2 regions of the Microbacterium lacus genome follow, and region 1 is predicted to be linked to the other one. Evidence: predicted binding sites of a transcription regulator. Region 1 holds the regulator's gene; the other holds the start of a gene.
The links. Region 1 encodes LexA, which represses DNA repair genes until DNA is damaged. Its sites were predicted from a motif close to TCGAACANNTGTTCGA; they were not measured.
Positions count from the first base shown of each region.

Region 1 (8,294 bases):
CCCTGGTCCGCGATGCCTTCGCCCCACCACACGTCCGCGCCGACGAAGCGTGCACCGTCGATGCGGGGCGTCGCGGCCGACACCTCGGCGGCGGTCAACGGAGAGGGCCAGGATCCGTAGGGGAGGGTCTGGGTCATGCCTCCACCGTAGGCCGGTATCCGAGCCGGCTGCAGGTCCCGATGCGCAGCGGGCGAGTCCGGTGCCGACACAGAGCGCAACACGGCCTCGCGGCGCGTGTCCCGATCCGATACCGTCGAGCATCATCGCCCGGCACCGACCGGGCTGGAGCGACAGCCGAGCCCGGCACCCGCCCGCGACGCAGACGCGCCCGTGCGCGTATCGCGGCCGTCCGGCCCACCGACTCGATCTGAAACGCTCATGACTTTCGACCTCACTGCACCCGCGCCCACCGGCAGCGCGCCCGTGGTGCCCTTCTCCTTCGAGCTCTACCCGCCCCGGACCGATGCCCGCGAGGCGGCCCTGCACGAAACGATCCGGCAGCTCGCCGCGGTCGGCCCGCGATTCATCTCCGTCACGTACGGCGCGGGCGGGTCCACCGGTGGGCGCTCGCTCGAGGTCCTGAAGCACATCCGCCGAGAGACGGACGTCGAGCCGCTCGCCCACCTGACGTGCGTCGGCAACACCTACGAAGGGGCGACCGCGCTCATCCGCGAATTCCTGGATGCCGGCATCCTGAGCTTCCTCGCCCTGCGCGGCGATCCGCCCGCCGGCGCGGCCGAGGGCGACGAGTTCCTCGGCGATCTCGAGAGCGCCGCCCAGCTGACGCAGCTCATCGGGCGCGTCCAGGCGGAGCGTTCGCCGTACACCGAGTACGGCATCCCGGGGCTGCCGGGTGCGGTCGGCGTCAACCGCCGCCGGCCCGCGCAGGTCGCGGTCGCCGCGTTCCCGAACGGCCACCCGCGCTCCCGGCATCCGCGTGAGCACATCGACGCGCTGGTCGCGAAAGAGGCGGCCGGTGCGACGCTCGCGATCACGCAGCTCTTCTTCGACGCCGAGGACTACCTGCGCTTCGTCGATGAGGCGCGCGACGCGGGGGTCACGATGCCGATCCTCCCCGGCATCATGCCGATCACCTCTCCGGCGCGTCTGCACCGCGTTCTCGAACTGACCGGCGAAGCGCGGCCGCGCGCGCTCGCGGAAGCGCTCGCACGGGAGAGCACCCCGCAGGATCAGGCACGGATCGGCATCTCCCACGCCGCCGAGCTCGCCCGCGAGGTGTCAGACCACGGCGCGCCCGGCGTCCACCTGTACGCGTTCAACAACCACGAGACCGTGCTGGCCGTGCTGCGCGAAGCCGACCTGCTGGCCACGAGCCCTGTGGGCCGGCGCACGATCACGCCGCACGGATGACATCGCGGCTCGATGTCAGGCCGGCACGATCGCGCGTGAGCTGACGCCGACCGGTTCGATCACCGTGCCGTGGTCGGGCCGTCGGTCACGACCGTCGTGTCGGTCACGTCCGCGGGGCCGACGGTGTCAGATGCGGGGGACAAGTCGTCCGCGGCAGCGGGAACGACCGCGTCGTCCCGCCGCTGCAGAAGTTCGAGCGTCCAGCCGACCACGAGTGCGACGACCACGACGAGGAGGATGTCGCCGACCGTGAGCGGACGCAGCGCGAACAGCCACAGCACGGCGAGGACGGCGATGATCGTGCGCACGAGAACCCGGTAGCGGCCGAGCCACGCTCCGAAGGCCCCGGTGTCCAGGCCCCGCGCCGCCAGCTGCCGGCGGGCGGACCCGTTGAGCGCCTCCGCGGTCGAGCGGACGCTGCGCGCGGGCTTCGAACGGCCCATGAGCCAGCCCACCAGTGCGATCAGCACGCCCAGCAGCACGCCCACGAGGGCCGTCTGCTGCATCGCCCCGACCATGCGCTGGTAGATCGCGTCCAGCGCCGCCGGCGACAGATCCAGATCGCCCGCGACGGTGCTCACCACCACCGTCCCGACCGACAGGCCGGCGACGAGCGTTGCCGCGCCGATCGCGAAGCCGATGCCCGACCCGAGGATCGCGACGCTCCGTCGCCGGGCGAAGAGGATGCCGAGACCGAAGAGGCCGAGGGTGAGGACGGGCAGCCACCATCCCAGGGCCGCGGTGAGGGCGTAGCCGGTCCGGATCGCGGCCAGATTGTCCCCTTCGCCGACGATGACGACCTTGTCCACCGACGGGATCAGCTGCGCGATGCCGACGCCGCGGTCGACGAGGTTCGCCTTCACGCGATCGACGATGGCCCCGAGTTGGATGCCGACTCCGTCCGGGGTCCTCACGACCAGTCCGCCGCCGTCCGATGTCGCCGCCGTCGTGAGGGCGCGGTGCGCCGCGCGCGTGGCGGTGGCCCAGACGTCCGAGAACGCGTCGGACTGCACCACCCTCGTCACGGTCTGATCGACCAGGCTCTCAAGGCCGTCCGCCGCGGGAGCCTGGAGGAGCCCGAGGGCCTGCACGGCGCGCGGCGGGAGGCCGAGGTCGGCGATGCCGTCGAACACGTTCGCGGTGAGCTGGTCGAAGTCGACCTGATCGGTGATCGCGGTCATCGTCTCGTCGATGATGAGTCCCTGCACGGCGGGATCGTCGACGAGCGGCGCGAGTGTGCTGACGAACGCGTCCTCCTCCACGAGCTGCACCCGCGCCCAGGCGGCGACGATGGAGGTGGGGACGAGGATCGTCGCGATCACGATGCACAGCGCGGAGACGAAGGCGCGCCAGCGTGCGGTGCGGGGCTCCGGCGCGACGGCGTCCGTGTCCCGCGCGCGGAGCGCCGCGTTCTCGGCGCGCAGCGCGTCCAGTTCGGCGCGCAGATCGTCGTCGGTCATGGCGGACATGGGGCCTCCTCGGTGCGGATGACCTCATCCTGGCGCAAACGGCCGCGCGGCATCCCACCCGGAACGGGTGATAATCGCGCCGGCGGCTCAGACGGCGCGCAGGACCGCCACGACCTTGCCGAGCACGACCGCGTCGTCGCCGAGAATCGGCTCGAACGCCGAGTTGCGGGGCAGGAGCCACGTGTGCCCGTCGCGCTGACGGAACGTCTTGACCGTCGCTTCTTCGTCGAGCATCGCCGCCACGATATCGCCGTTCTGCGCCGTCTGCTGCTGACGCACGACGACCCAGTCGCCGTCGCAGATCGCCGCGTCGATCATCGACTCGCCCTGCACCTTCAGCATGAACAGGTCGCCCTTGCCGACGAGCTGACGGGGGAGAGGGAAGATCTCCTCGACCTGCTGCTCGGCCGTGATGGGCGTACCCGCGGCGATGCGTCCGACCAGCGGCACCATCGCGGCGTCGCCCACGCTCGGAGCCGTGTCCGCCGGGTTCTCGGTGGACATGCCGGGGAGATCGATCAGCACCTCCATCGCACGCGTCTTGCCGGCGTCGCGGCGGAGGTATCCGCTGAGTTCGAGCTGGTTGAGCTGGTGCGTCACGCTGGAGAGCGACTTCAACCCGACGGCGTCACCGATCTCGCGCATGCTCGGCGGGTAGCCGTGCCGCGCGATCGACCGCTGGATGACTTCCAGGATCGCGAGCTGCTTGTCGCTGAGGCTCTTGCGCCGTCGCGTCTGGGGCTTGTCGCGTCCGCTCGCGTCGCTCATCTGTCCCGCTCCTGTCTCTCCCGATCCGGGCATCGTCTTCGAATGTCGGAGGTCCGTGGTGGGGTGTTCCCATCGAAACCGTATCCGGTTCGGCTCCGGTGTCCGGGCATCACGTCCGCGTGTCGCGTTCGAACATCAGAGACGTCGAATACCGGTTGACATCGTAGAACATCGAAGATAGCTTCGGAAGAGAGCTTCGCATCCCGGCCTCCCGGCCGAGGCGGGGGTGCGAATCTCTTCTCTTCATCCAGGAGGACGACATGACCGCCATCAGCATTCCGACCCGGTCCTACGGCGACATCGCGGGGCACCGTGCCACGCGGCTGCGTCTGACGGCCCGCGGGCGACGGGTGCTGGCGTCGATCGCAGCGCTGCCGGCCGTGATCGCCCTGAGTCTTGCGGTCGTCAGCGGCGGCAGCGCTCTGGCCTCGCGCGACGCCGGCGCGCCGGCGGAGTCGTTCACGACCGTCACGGTGACGGCAGGGCAGTCGCTGTGGTCCATCGCCGAGCAGGTCGCGCCGGGTGCGGACCCGCGCGATGTGGTCGACGCGATCGTGCGCCTGAACGCGCTCGACGGCGTGACGGTGTCAGCCGGGCAGCAGCTCGCGATCCCGAGCGAGTACGACACCGCACCCTGAGTGCCGGCGGTCGCCTCTTCACGCGGACCGGGCGTCGCGGCGGCTCTACCATGGGAGAGGTGAGCATCCGCCTCGATGACCTTCCCCTGCGCGACCACCTCCGAGGGATGACGCCATACGGCGCCCCCCAGGCCGCGCTGCCCGTCGCCCTCAACGTGAACGAGAACACCCACCCCGTGCCGCAGGATGTGGCCGACGACATCCTGGATGCCGTCGCGCTCGCTCTCCGGGACGTGAACCGCTATCCCGATCGGGAGTTCACGGCGCTGCGCGAGGGCTTCGCGGAGTATCTCGGCTACGGGGTCACGCGCGAGCAGATCTGGGCGGCGAACGGCTCGAACGAAGTCCTGCAGCACGTGCTGCAGGCGTTCGGCGGGCCGGGCCGCACCGCGTTCGGCTTCGCGCCGACGTATTCGATGTATCCGCTTCTGACCCGCGCGACCGGTGCGGAGTGGATCGCCGGCACGCGCGGCCCGGACTTCTCCGTCGAGGTCGACGACGCGACGAGGCAGGTCGAGGAGGCGGCACCGGATGTCGTCTTCCTCTGCTCGCCCAACAACCCGACCGGCACACCGATGAGCCTCGAGGCGATCGCTGCGATCTACGACGCCACGGACGGCATCGTGGTGGTCGACGAGGCCTACCAGGAGTTCGCACCGCACGACGCGGGATCCGCCCTCGCGCTGCTGCCGGGCCGCGAGCGGATGGTCGTCTCGCGGACCATGAGCAAAGCCTTCGCGTTCGCCGGAGCCCGAGTGGGATACCTCGCCGCCGACCCCGCGCTCATCGACGCCCTCCGCCTCGTGCGCCTGCCGTACCACTTGAGCGCGCTCACGCAGGCGGCGGCATCCGCAGCTCTGCGTCACTCGCACACGATGCTCGCGATGGTCGATGAGATCGTCGCACAGCGCGACCGGATGTCAGCCACCCTCGACGCGATCGGTTACGACCCCTACGAGTCCTGGACCAACTTCGTGCTGTTCGGCGGCGTCGACGACCCCGCCGCCACCTGGCAGGGTCTGTACGACCACGGGGTACTGATCCGGGATGTCGGCATCCCTCACCACCTCCGTGTGACGGCCGGCACCGAGCAGGAGACGACCGCGTTCCTGGACGCGCTCGCCTCACTAGACTCGTCCTCATGAGCCGCCCCGGAAGCCCCCGCACGGCTTCGATCCGTCGCTCGACGAGCGAATCCACCGTCGAACTCGAACTCGACCTGGACGGGACGGGCCGCAGCCACATCGACACGACGGTGCCGTTCTTCGACCACCTCCTCACGGCGTTCGCGAAGCACTCGCTGACCGATCTGACCGTGCGGGCGTCCGGCGACACCGACATCGACGCGCACCACACCGTGGAGGACGTCGCGATCGTCCTCGGGCAGGCGATCCGTGAAGCGCTGGGTGACAAGTCCGGCATCTCTCGCTACGGCGACGCCCTCGTGCCGCTGGATGAAGCACTCGCGCAGGCGGTCGTGGACATCAGCGGACGCCCGTACCTCGTCCACGACGGTGAGCCCGCGGGCTACGAGTTGCACCTGATCGGCGGGCACTTCACCGGTTCGCTCGTGCGGCACACCTTCGAGGCGATCGCATTCAACGCCGGACTCACGGTGCACGTCCGCGTGCTCGCCGGCCGCGACCCCCATCACATCGCGGAGGCCGAGTACAAGGCCTTCGCCCGGGCGTTCCGTCAGGCGAAGGCACTCGACCCGCTGATCGAGGGTGTCCCGAGCACGAAGGGTGCTCTGTGACGGAATCCGCCACGCCGGACGAGCGCGCCGAACGGCCGCTCGTCGCGGTGCTGGACTATGGCTCAGGCAATGTCCATTCCGCCGTCAAGGCGCTCATCGCCGCCGGTGCCGATGCGCGCCTGACCGCCGATCGCGGGCTCATCGACGACGCCGCCGGCCTCGTCGTGCCCGGTGTCGGTGCGTTCCGCGCGGTCATGGAGGCGCTTCGTGCCCGCCGAGGCGACGAGATCATCGACCGGCGCCTCGCGGGCGGTCGACCCGTGCTCGGCATCTGCGTCGGCATGCAGGTGCTGTTCGAGCACGGCGTCGAACGCGGCGTCGACACCGAGGGCCTGGGGGAGTGGCCCGGCGCGGTCACGGAGCTCGACGCTCCCGTCCTTCCGCACATGGGCTGGAACACCGTCGAGGCCAGTGAGGGCTCGCGGCTGTTCCGCGGCATCGAGAGCGAGCGGTTCTACTTCGTGCACTCATTCGCCGCGCAGCACTGGACGCTCGAGGTGCAGCGCCCGTTCCCCGCACCGGCGCTCACGTGGTGCACATATGGGCGCCCGTTCCTCGCGGCTGTCGAGAACGGACCGCTCTCTGCCACGCAGTTCCACCCGGAGAAGTCGGGGGATGCCGGCATCCGTCTTCTCGCGAATTGGATCGACGGGCTCGGCGGGGCTACCCTCTGAGATCGTGCCACCTGCGCGAGCACTGCGCTCCCGCGTCATTCCGCACGAGGAGCCATGAACGATTTCGCGTCAACGCCTGAGTTGATCCTGCTGCCCGCTGTCGACGTCGCCGACGGCAAGGCCGTCCGCCTCACGCAGGGGGAGGCCGGCACGGAGACGAACTACGGCGACCCGGTGGATGCCGCCCTCGAATGGGCGAAGCAGGGCGCCGAGTGGATCCACCTCGTCGACCTCGACGCGGCGTTCGGACGCGGCAGCAACACCGCGGTGATCCGCAAGGTCATCAAGCAGGTGCGCGGCGTGCAGGTCGAGGTCTCCGGCGGGATCCGCGACGATCGCAGCCTGGAGGCCGCCTTGGAGAGCGGCGCATCGCGCATCAACCTCGGCACCGCGGCGCTGGAGAACCCCGAGTGGGCGGCGGATGTCATCGGCCGGTACGGCGATCTGATCGCGGTGGGCCTGGATGTCCGCGGCACGACGCTCGCCGCGCGCGGCTGGACCCAGGAGGGCGGCGACCTGTGGACCGTGCTGGACCGGCTCGAGGCCGCCGGGTGCAGCCGCTACGTCGTGACCGACGTGACGAAGGACGGCACTCTGCAGGGGCCCAACATCGAGCTGCTCCGTGAGCTCACCGCACGCACGCCGAAGCCCGTGATCGCCTCCGGCGGTGTGTCGAGCCTGGACGACATCGCGGCGCTCCGCGACCTCGTTCCCCTCGGCGTCGAGGGCGCGATCGTGGGCAAGGCCCTGTATGCGGGCGCGTTCACGCTCGCCGAGGCGCTGGATGTCGCAGGGCACTGACGGGCATCATCCCCACGCGGGTGATTCGGCCGGGGTCCCGTGGGAGGGGCGCAGCTTCGAGCCCAATCCTCACTCCGGCGACGACGGTTCGGCCGATCCCGCACTTCTGGCGGCGCTGACCGCGTTCCGGGCGGAGGTCGCGGCCGGGATTCTGGGCGATGCCGTCGCCGTCGTGGACGCGTATCGGTCGGCTCGGCTCCTGATCCCGCTCCTCGCCGAGAAGGGCGATCACGGCGTCGGACCGCACGGTCTTGCGGTCGACAAGACTCAGGAGCTCTCGATCGTCACGGTCGCCGCTCCCGACGGACGTCGGGTCCTCCCCGTCTTCACCTCCGTCGCTGCGATGTCCCGCTGGGATGCCGCCGCCCGCCCGGTGCCTGCCGACGGTCCGCGCACCGCCCTCGCGGCATCCGCGGACGAAACGGATCTGATCGTGATCGACCCCGGGTCCGACACGGAGTTCGTGCTGCGCCGGCCGGCGGTCTGGGCGGTCGCGCAGGGGCTGCCGTGGGAGCCGAGCTACACCTCACCCGAGGTCTTCGCCGGGCTGCAGGCCAGCATCGGCGGCGAGCTCGCCGTGCTCGACCTCTCCGTCGAGGCCGGTGACCCTTCGGGGCGCCTGCGCGGGCCGGAGCTCATCGTCCGGCTGGAGCTGATCCACGGTTTGGAGCAGGCGGAGCTGGATGCCGTCCTCGGCCGGCTCGCGAAGCGGTGGGCGGCCGATGACCGCGTGGCGGTGCTGGTCGATTCGCTGACGGTGAAGCTCATCCGCTCCTGATCCTTCCCTCGCCCTCGCCCTCGCCCCCGTCCGTCTCCC
Region 1 covers NZ_BAAAPK010000001.1:1,471,686-1,479,979, forward strand. The annotation lists gene ABD197_RS06870 (dipeptidyl-peptidase 5) at 1-137, opposite strand, end outside; gene ABD197_RS06875 (methylenetetrahydrofolate reductase) at 379-1,371, shown strand; gene ABD197_RS06880 (hypothetical protein) at 1,431-2,840, opposite strand; gene lexA (transcriptional repressor LexA) at 2,928-3,608, opposite strand; gene ABD197_RS06890 (LysM peptidoglycan-binding domain-containing protein) at 3,869-4,246, shown strand; gene ABD197_RS06895 (histidinol-phosphate transaminase) at 4,297-5,391, shown strand; gene hisB (imidazoleglycerol-phosphate dehydratase HisB) at 5,388-6,002, shown strand; gene hisH (imidazole glycerol phosphate synthase subunit HisH) at 5,999-6,676, shown strand; gene priA (bifunctional 1-(5-phosphoribosyl)-5-((5-phosphoribosylamino)methylideneamino)imidazole-4-carboxamide isomerase/phosphoribosylanthranilate isomerase PriA) at 6,731-7,477, shown strand; gene ABD197_RS06915 (SseB family protein) at 7,461-8,255, shown strand.

Region 2 (8,294 bases), 600 kb from region 1:
CGGGTCGCCGCCCCCCGGGCTCCCGGTTCCGACACCGGCGCGACCGGATCCTCCCCCTCCGGCATCCCCGCCTCGGGCGCGACCGGATCCCGCGTCCCCGCCGCGGACACCGAGACCGGCGCGACCGGATCCTCCCCCTCCGGCATCCCCGCCTCGGACACGACCGGGCGCCGCACCACCTCCGCGGGCACGGTCGGATCCCCCGCCGATTCCTCCGGCGATGACGGCACCGCCACCCCCGACAACAGGGTGGTCGGCACGTCGGCGTCCCGCACCATGCCATCCGGCACGTCCGGTTCCAGGGCCGAAGTCTCCGCCATCGCCTCGGGCATGGCCGGGACCGCGTCACGCGGTGCGGGCACCGCCGCCGGATCCCACGCGAACTGCGGCAAGTCCTCTGCACCGTCGCCGAATCGGTCCGATGACGGCTCCGGCGCCGAGCCCCACGCCGAGACCGGCTCCGGCAATGGTTCGGCCGTCGCTCGCGACGGCTGCTCTTCCGTCGAATCCGCATCGACCCTGGCTGCGGCGCCGCCGAACAACGCCGCCAGGCTCGCCCGGCGGGCCTCCGAGTCGGCGTCCCTCGCCTCACCCGAATCCGCGTCCTCGTCGAGACCGCCGAAGAGCGCCGCGAGGTCGTCCGCGCGCGCGGCATCGCCGTCGAACCGGGCGTCGTCGCGCTGCGGTCCGCCGTGGTGCGAGTCGGGCGGTTCGGGTGCTGTCACGCGTATTGCCTTGCTCCACGGGTCGGAGCGGCGCCAGCCTACACCGCAGCTCGATCCCGCACCCCTCAGTCACGACGTGAGCGGATGAGATGGTGTTTACCCACCCCGCACCGCCCACCCGCGCCGCCCACCCGCACTGCCCACCCGCGCCGCCCGCCCGGCCGTCTACCCCGCCCCGCACCGCCCGCCGCGCGCCGTTCACCCCGGGCCGTTCACCCCGCCGACTGACACCGCCCGCCGTAAAACCACCCGACGACTCAGGCCGCCCGCCACCCCGTGCGACCGCCGGACGGTGGCGGATCCCACGCCCACCTCACCGCGGACTTCGACTGCAGCGGGATGGGCTCCCCCGCCCCACCAGGTGGCCGATGCAGAAGAAACGGTCCTTTGCCGACCCGCAGAATCCGCCATCCCGCGTTGTGCAGAAGCATGTGGTGGAACCGGCAGAGCAGGATTCCCGCGTCGATATCGGTCTTGCCGCCCGTCGCCCAGTGCTCCGAATGGTGAGCCTCGCAATACGACGCGGTGACGCGGCATCCGGGCCACACACACCCTCCGTCGCGCACGGCGAGCGCGAGCTTCTGCCGCGGAGTGAACAGCCGCTGCTCGCGGCCCACATCGAGCGGGTTGCCGCACGAGTCGACGGTGACCTCGACGGCGCCCACCTCGCACAGCGCTCGGTCGATCACCGAGCCCGCCAGGGCGTCGCCACCGTCCTCGAGATGACCGGTCGCGAGCATGCGTCCGAGCGCATCACGCGGCCCGATGGCATCTTTCACGACGACCATGCGGACGCCCGGCCGGCGGACGCCGAAGACATCGGATGCCGACGCCAGGGCCCCGGCACGGAACACGTCCGTGATCAGGTCGTACGTCAACTGCTCGTTGGTTCGCGGATCGGCGATGAGGTCGTCGGCGGCCGCGCGCTCGGCGTCGGTCATGAACCGGGGTCCTCCGCGGCGGGGTCGCAGCGCGGACGAGATCACGGAGTTCCAGAAAGCGGCGTCCTCGTCGGCGAAGTCGATGCGTGCGTGGTGCCCGCCGTCCGCGTCGGTCCAGGTCCGCAGCGAGCGCGCCGCGAATCGCCGCGACTGTCGCTCCTCCAACCCCGCCGGATCCAGCGCGTCGCGCACCTGCCGTGCGCGCCGGGCGAGCTCTTCGACATCGATGCCGTCGGATTCTGCGACCAGCTGCGCTGCGGCGAGCGCCCAGACCTCGTCGAGCTCGCTCTGCGGCTCTCCCAACCCGCGGCGGATCGCATCGTGCTGTGCGGAGGTCAGCGACCCGGCGAGCAGAGCCCGGTCGAGACAGTCGTGCCAGCACGAATCAGCCGCCACATCCGACTCTATGTTCGATACATCCGCATTTTCGAGCAACGCCTCGCCCACCCGCACCGCGCGCACGGCATCCGCTCGCGTACCACCCGAGATCGACTGCACCAAGGAGACGGGAGTGGGATACCCGCGCACCGCCGCCGCGCCGGACTGGCCGAGCTCGCGAGTGGATCTCTCGGCGACGATCGCGGCACCGACAGCGATCAGGCGGTCGGCATCATGCTTGATGCCCGACGCGATCGAGACCAGGTCGACGACGTCATCCGTGCTCAGCACCCGGATCGCGTCGAGCAGAGCTCGCCCCTCGGCATCCGTCCCGCCACACGATTCCAGCGCGGTGACGCGCTGCTTCATGTCGCTGAGGATGCCCATGACTCATCGTTGCACCAACCGCCGACATTCATACACATGTGCGAAGACCTGTGGATAACATCCCGTGCCCGCCCGTCTGGGGAGGAGCGGCGCTTGACGCCACCACGCCCCGCCACGAGCATGGAGGCCACCGTCCGCACGCAGCAGGGGGGCTGCCATGGCAGGACCACGCACGACGGAGTCCATCGCGGCGCCTGAGCGGCCCGCGGCGCGCATCGCCTTCGGAGCGGTCGCCGTGACCCTCGGGGCGGCGGCGCTCGGCATCCTCACCCTCGTTCTCTGGGCGCAGACGGCCACGAGCGCACAGACGCCACAAACCCCGCAGCCGACCCCGACCCCGACCCCGACCCCGACCCCGACCCCGACCCCGACCCCGACCCCTACCCAGACCCCCGCCGTCCCCGAACGCCTCGGCTCCGCATGGGACACCTTCTGGACCGACTCGCTTCTCCCCTTCGCGGGCGCGCTCGCATTCGCGCTCGGGGTCGTCCTCTTGTTCTTCGTCCTGGCGCGGCTGATGGTCGAGTCGCCGATCATTCGCCGGCGCCGGTCATCGACAGCCGAGCGCGCCCTCCTCGGCTGGACCGGCTGGCTGGTCGTGATCACCGCCGCGGTCGGGGCCGTCGTGATCGGCATCCAGCTCACGATAAGCAGCACCGCGACGAACCCGCTGTGGGTCCTCCTCACACTGGCCGCGTTCGGGATGCTGGGCTCGGTCGCACTGGCGATGTGGCTCGGTGCGCGCCTGCGTCTGGACGTGAGCGTCGCGGCGGGCGGCGAGACGGCCGACAAGAAGGATGCGTCGGTCATGGACCGCGCCGATGTGATCACGCGGATCCGCGCGCTTTCAGTGCCGTCGTCACGACTCCTCGAGGTGCCGTCGGGAATGGACCTCGCCGGCGTCGCCACGGGACTCGGCGCTCTCTCGGATCACCCGCTCGCGAAGGCCGTGCAGGGCATCGTGCTCTTCGTGATCGGCGTCGTGCCGTGGAAGGTGTCGGTGACGCAGCTCTCCGCCACCGAGGCGACGGTGCAGATCGTTCGGCACGGCCGGGTCCAGGCCGAAGAGCGCCTATCGGTCGCGGCCTCTCCCTACGACGTCGCCCCCCTGCGCGCGATCACGTCACCCCCGCCTGATCCGCCGACGACGGCACCGGATGCCGCTCCGCACGGTCCCGAGACAGTCCCCTCCGCCCGCGGCGCGAAGCACAGCGCGACGCGCGGAAGCGCGAAGCCGGGAAAGAAGCGCCGCAAGAAGTCCGAGACTGCTCAGAGGGGCGCCGCGCCCGACCCGACCGTGATCCGCAGTGCGCCCGAGCCACCGGAGCCCGCGCCGACGCCGAAGCCCGCGACGCGGGATCTGCTCGCGACCGCGATCGCCGCGCGCGTGGTGGTCGCACTGCGCGACACCGAGACGTATGACGTCGATCGGGCACTGATGGGGGCGACGTCGGCCCCGAGCATCGGCCTGCGCACGATCGCGGCGACGTGGTTCCTGAACGACCGGACGGAGGCGGAGGAGATCCTGACGAAGGCGATCGAGCTCGACCCGTTCAACCGCCTCGCGCACTCCACTCAGGATTGGGTGCAGAGCCGTTCCTGCACCGACCCCGATGAGATCGACGCCTTCTGCGACCGACTGATCGCGCGGCTCCGCGATCGGCGTTCGGAGCTCGGGCTCCGCGCGGCCGCCGGCGACGCCTTCTACGCGTCGACGCTCATGACCCTCGCCGCGATGTCTCGCAACGGCGCGGCGAAGAGGCCCAACCGGGCTCGACTCGACACCGCGAGCAGCCTCCTCTCCGACTGGATGTCGCTGGCCGAGCGTTCGTCGACGAACCGGGTGCGCCGGGCGCGGGCCGAGATCGACCTGCTGGCCCTCGATGCTGCCCGCGGACGCGCGCGCCCGCACGGACGCTTTCTCGCGGATCCGGCCGTCGCGGTGACTCCGTCCCTGGGCTACTCGCTGGGCTGCTACCTCGTGCGGTGGGCCGACGTGCCGTTCGCCGACGCCGATGCACGCCGGCTCCTGGCCGCCGGCATCCGCGATCCGCAGCAGCGGGATTTCGCGCGGACGGACCCCGAACTCACGACCGCGCGCGACCACGCGGGATTCGAGGCATGGCTCGCGAGGTAGAACCCCGAGGGCTCACCGCCCGTAGTAGTACTCCACCGCATCGCGCGAGCCGACGACGAGCAGCGCGTACAGCGCGATCGGAACGATCACGGCGACGCACGCCAGCGTCAGAATCAGCCGTCGGAGCACGAGGGGGGCAGGCTTCCGGTGTTGCGAGGTCCGGCCGGGGCCGGGTCGGCGGGGGAACCGACAGGACGAGCCTACGTACCCGGCCGCCGCGTGACCAATCGAGCCACCAGCCCCTCGAATCGAGCCACCAGCCCCTCGAAGCAAACTCGAAACAACGCTCTCCTACGATTGACGGATGCTGCCTGACGACGAGACCGCCCCCGTAGACGGCCCGCCCGCCACGCGGCGCGAGCGCCGCACCCCCGCAGCCGACACCGAGAGCACACGCGAGACCGCGAAGACTCAGACCCTCGACGACCTCATCGCCCCCGAAAACGCCGAACCCGACAAGCCCAAGCGCCGACGCCGGATCTGGCCGTGGGTGCTCGGCATCCTGCTCGCTCTCATCCTCATCGTCGCGGTCGCCGGAGTCTTCGCGGTGATCTTCTTCGGGCAGGCCTCCGACGCCCGCGCCGCGCTGAACGACGCGAAGAAGCAACTCGCCACGCTCAGCACGCAGCTCAAGGACGGCGACGAGGCCGCGGTCGCCGCGACCGCGCAGCAGATCACGGCGAGCACGACCGAGGCCGCCGACATCGTCGACGGCCCCCTGTGGGACGTCGCGGCACGCGTGCCGTTCGTCGGGCAGAACGTGGATGCCGTGCAGCGGGTGACCCGCGCGGTCGACACGCTCGTGCAGCAGGCTCTTCCGCCGGGCATGCAGGTCATGACCGCGATGGACTTCGACAAGATCACGGTCGAGGGCGGCGGCATCAACCTCGAGCCGTTCCGGCAGGCACAGGGAGCGCTGCCCGCGATCTCCGAGGCGTTCACGGCGGCCGAGGCTCAGGTCGCGCCGATCGACCGCAGCCAGCTGTTGCCGATCGTGGCCGAGCCGATCGACGACATCCTCTCGATCATCCAGCAGGCGGCGCCGACCCTCGACGTCGTGAACCGGTACATGCCGACCCTGCTCGACATGGCGGGTTCCGGCGGCACGAAGACCTACCTCGTGATCTTCCAGAACAACGCCGAGATTCGCGCGACCGGGGGCAACCCGGCCGCGAGCATGATCCTCACGGTGACCGACGGCCGGCTGGGCTTCGCGGACCAGGCCAGTTCGCAGACGTTCTACGACGCGGGCACGGCCGGCAACGTCTACTCGTCGATCCCCGAGGAGACGACCGGCCTCTACCTGTCGGGCTTCACGCGGTATTCGCAGGACTACACGATGACCCCCGACTTCCCGACGACGGCGCAGCTGTTCCAGGATCTGTGGCGGCAGACTTCGGGCGCGCAGTTCGACGGCGTGATCTCGATCGACCCGACTGTGCTCTCGCACATGCTCGAGGTCGCCGGCCCCGTGACCCTCGCCTCGGGCGAGCAGATCACCGCCGAGAACGCGGTGAAGGTGCTGCTGAGCGACGCGTACGAGCGCTTCCCGAACGGCCGCGATTCGGACGCGTTCTTCGCCGACGTCTCGCAGAGCGTGTTCGCCCACCTGACGAGCTCGAGCTGGGACCCGATCGCGATGCTCGGCGCACTCGAAACCTCGGCGAAGGAGCAGCGGGTCAACCTCTCGTTCACGAATCCCGACGCGCAGGCACTGAGCACCGAGCTCGGCGTCGACGGCGCTCTGCCTGCCGACTCGACGACGAAAACGCAGGTCGGCATGTACCTGAACAACTCGTCGGTGAGCAAGCTCGAGTACCACTTGACGCAGACGGTGGCTGCGACCTGCGACGCGAACGCACGCACGGTCACCACGACCCTGACTCTGCACAACGGGATCACCGATGACATCCAGAGCCCCTACACGCTCGGCGCCAGAAACGGGCGCTTCGGCATCCCGGACACGACGATGATGCTCGACGTGCTGACCTTCGCCCCTCCCGGCGCGTCGATCGTGAACACGGTTCCGGCGGTCGGCGAAGTCGGCGACTGGGAGCGCACCGGTGTCGAGAAGGGCAACACCGCGGTCAGCCACACGGTGTTCGTACCGAAGGACGAGACGGTCACGGTGTCCTCGACGGTCGCATTCCCCGAGGGCCCGCTTGGCCCCCTTGTCGTGCGCCACACGCCGACCGCTCAGGCGACCCCGGTGACGATCGACGCGTCCTGCCAGGCGATGTTCGGCTCGGCCGTCGGCTGAGCGCGACGCAGCGACGAAACACGACATCTTCCCGTCACACACCGTCGCTAGAGTGAGCGAGGCTCCTCGCCTCGCCGAACTGCGCCCCCAGCGCCCTCCCCCGTGACAGGTCCATGATCGAGATCTTCGCCGTCTGCACCGGCAACATCTGCCGCTCCCCTCTCGCGGCGCAGCTGCTGCGCGCGCGTCTGGCCGACTATCCCGTGGTGGTCGAGAGCGCGGGAACCCGAGGGCGGCCGGCGGCGATGACGCCCGACGCGAAGCGTCTCGCCGAGATGCACGGCGCCCTGCCGGGCGATGCCGAAGAGCATCGGGCGCGCTACTTGACCGAGCGGATGCTGGCCTCTCAGGATCTGATTCTCGGCATGGCACGCGAGCATCGGCGGGCGATCGCCGAGCTCGTGCCGGCGAAGGTGCAGGTGACGTTCACGGTGCGCGAGCTCGCGCGTCTCGCGCAGGCGGCCGACCCGCTCGACCTCGAGGCGGCGGCCCAAGGTCCCGATGCGAAGACGCGGCTGCGCGGCATACTCCGTCATCTGTCCAGCCTGCGCGGCCGGGTGACGCCGCCGCGGGACGCCGCGGAGGACGATGTCGTCGACCCGTTCGGCCGCTCGTGGAACACCTACCAGCTGTCTGCGGCACAGCTGGTTCCGGCCGTCGACGAAGTCGCTCGGGTGGTCGAACTCGCCCGACCCGGCCGCTGAATTCCGCCGAGACGCAGCGCCGCACGAGCGCAGAAAGCCACCTGCCGGCCATGCCCGCGAAAAGCGGACGAAACACAGACATGGCACCATAGATGGCGACGAGGGTGTCGAACGTCCCCCAACCACACCCCTCGGAAGGCTCCACATGGAACTCAGCGACTACATCCGAGTCCTGCGCAAGAGCTGGCTGATCATCGTCGCCGCGGCTCTCGTCGGCGTCGCCGCGGCCGCCGCGTACTCGCTCACGCGCACCCCGATCTACTCGTCCGAGAGCCAGGTGTTCGTCTCTACGCAGGGCGCCGGCACGATCGGCGAGCTGCAGCAGGGCAACACGTTCTCACAGGCGCGCGTGACGACGTACACGAACCTCGCGACCACCCCGCTCGTCCTGCAGCCGGTGATCGACGAGCTCGGTCTCGACCTCACGCCCGCCGAACTGGCTAACCAGGTCAGCGCGTCGAACGCGGTGAACACGACGATCATCTCGATCGCCGCGAAGGATGCCGACCCCGCTCTCGCTGCCGAGATCGCCAATGCCGTGAGCACCAGTCTCACCACGACGGTCGAGCAGATCGAGACGCCCGCCGGCACCGACGTCAGCCCGGTCCGCCTCACCTCGGTCACCGAAGCACAGCCCGGCCTCTCACCCGTCAGCCCCAATGTTCCGATGAACCTCGTGCTCGGTGGCCTGATCGGCCTCGCACTCGGCATCGGCATCGCCGTGCTGCGCGAGGTGCTCGACACCCGTGTGCGCACCCAGCG
Region 2 covers NZ_BAAAPK010000001.1:867,979-876,272, reverse strand. The annotation lists gene ABD197_RS04155 (hypothetical protein) at 1-725, opposite strand, end outside; gene ABD197_RS04150 (HNH endonuclease signature motif containing protein) at 983-2,431, opposite strand; gene ABD197_RS04145 (ABC transporter permease) at 2,589-4,568, shown strand; gene ABD197_RS04140 (DUF4012 domain-containing protein) at 4,873-6,828, shown strand; gene ABD197_RS04135 (arsenate reductase/protein-tyrosine-phosphatase family protein) at 6,942-7,532, shown strand; gene ABD197_RS04130 (tyrosine-protein kinase domain-containing protein) at 7,678-8,294, shown strand, end outside.
Region 2: a site for LexA is predicted at 2,460-2,475, ahead of ABD197_RS04150 (HNH endonuclease signature motif containing protein). Genes of this name have one in related genera too.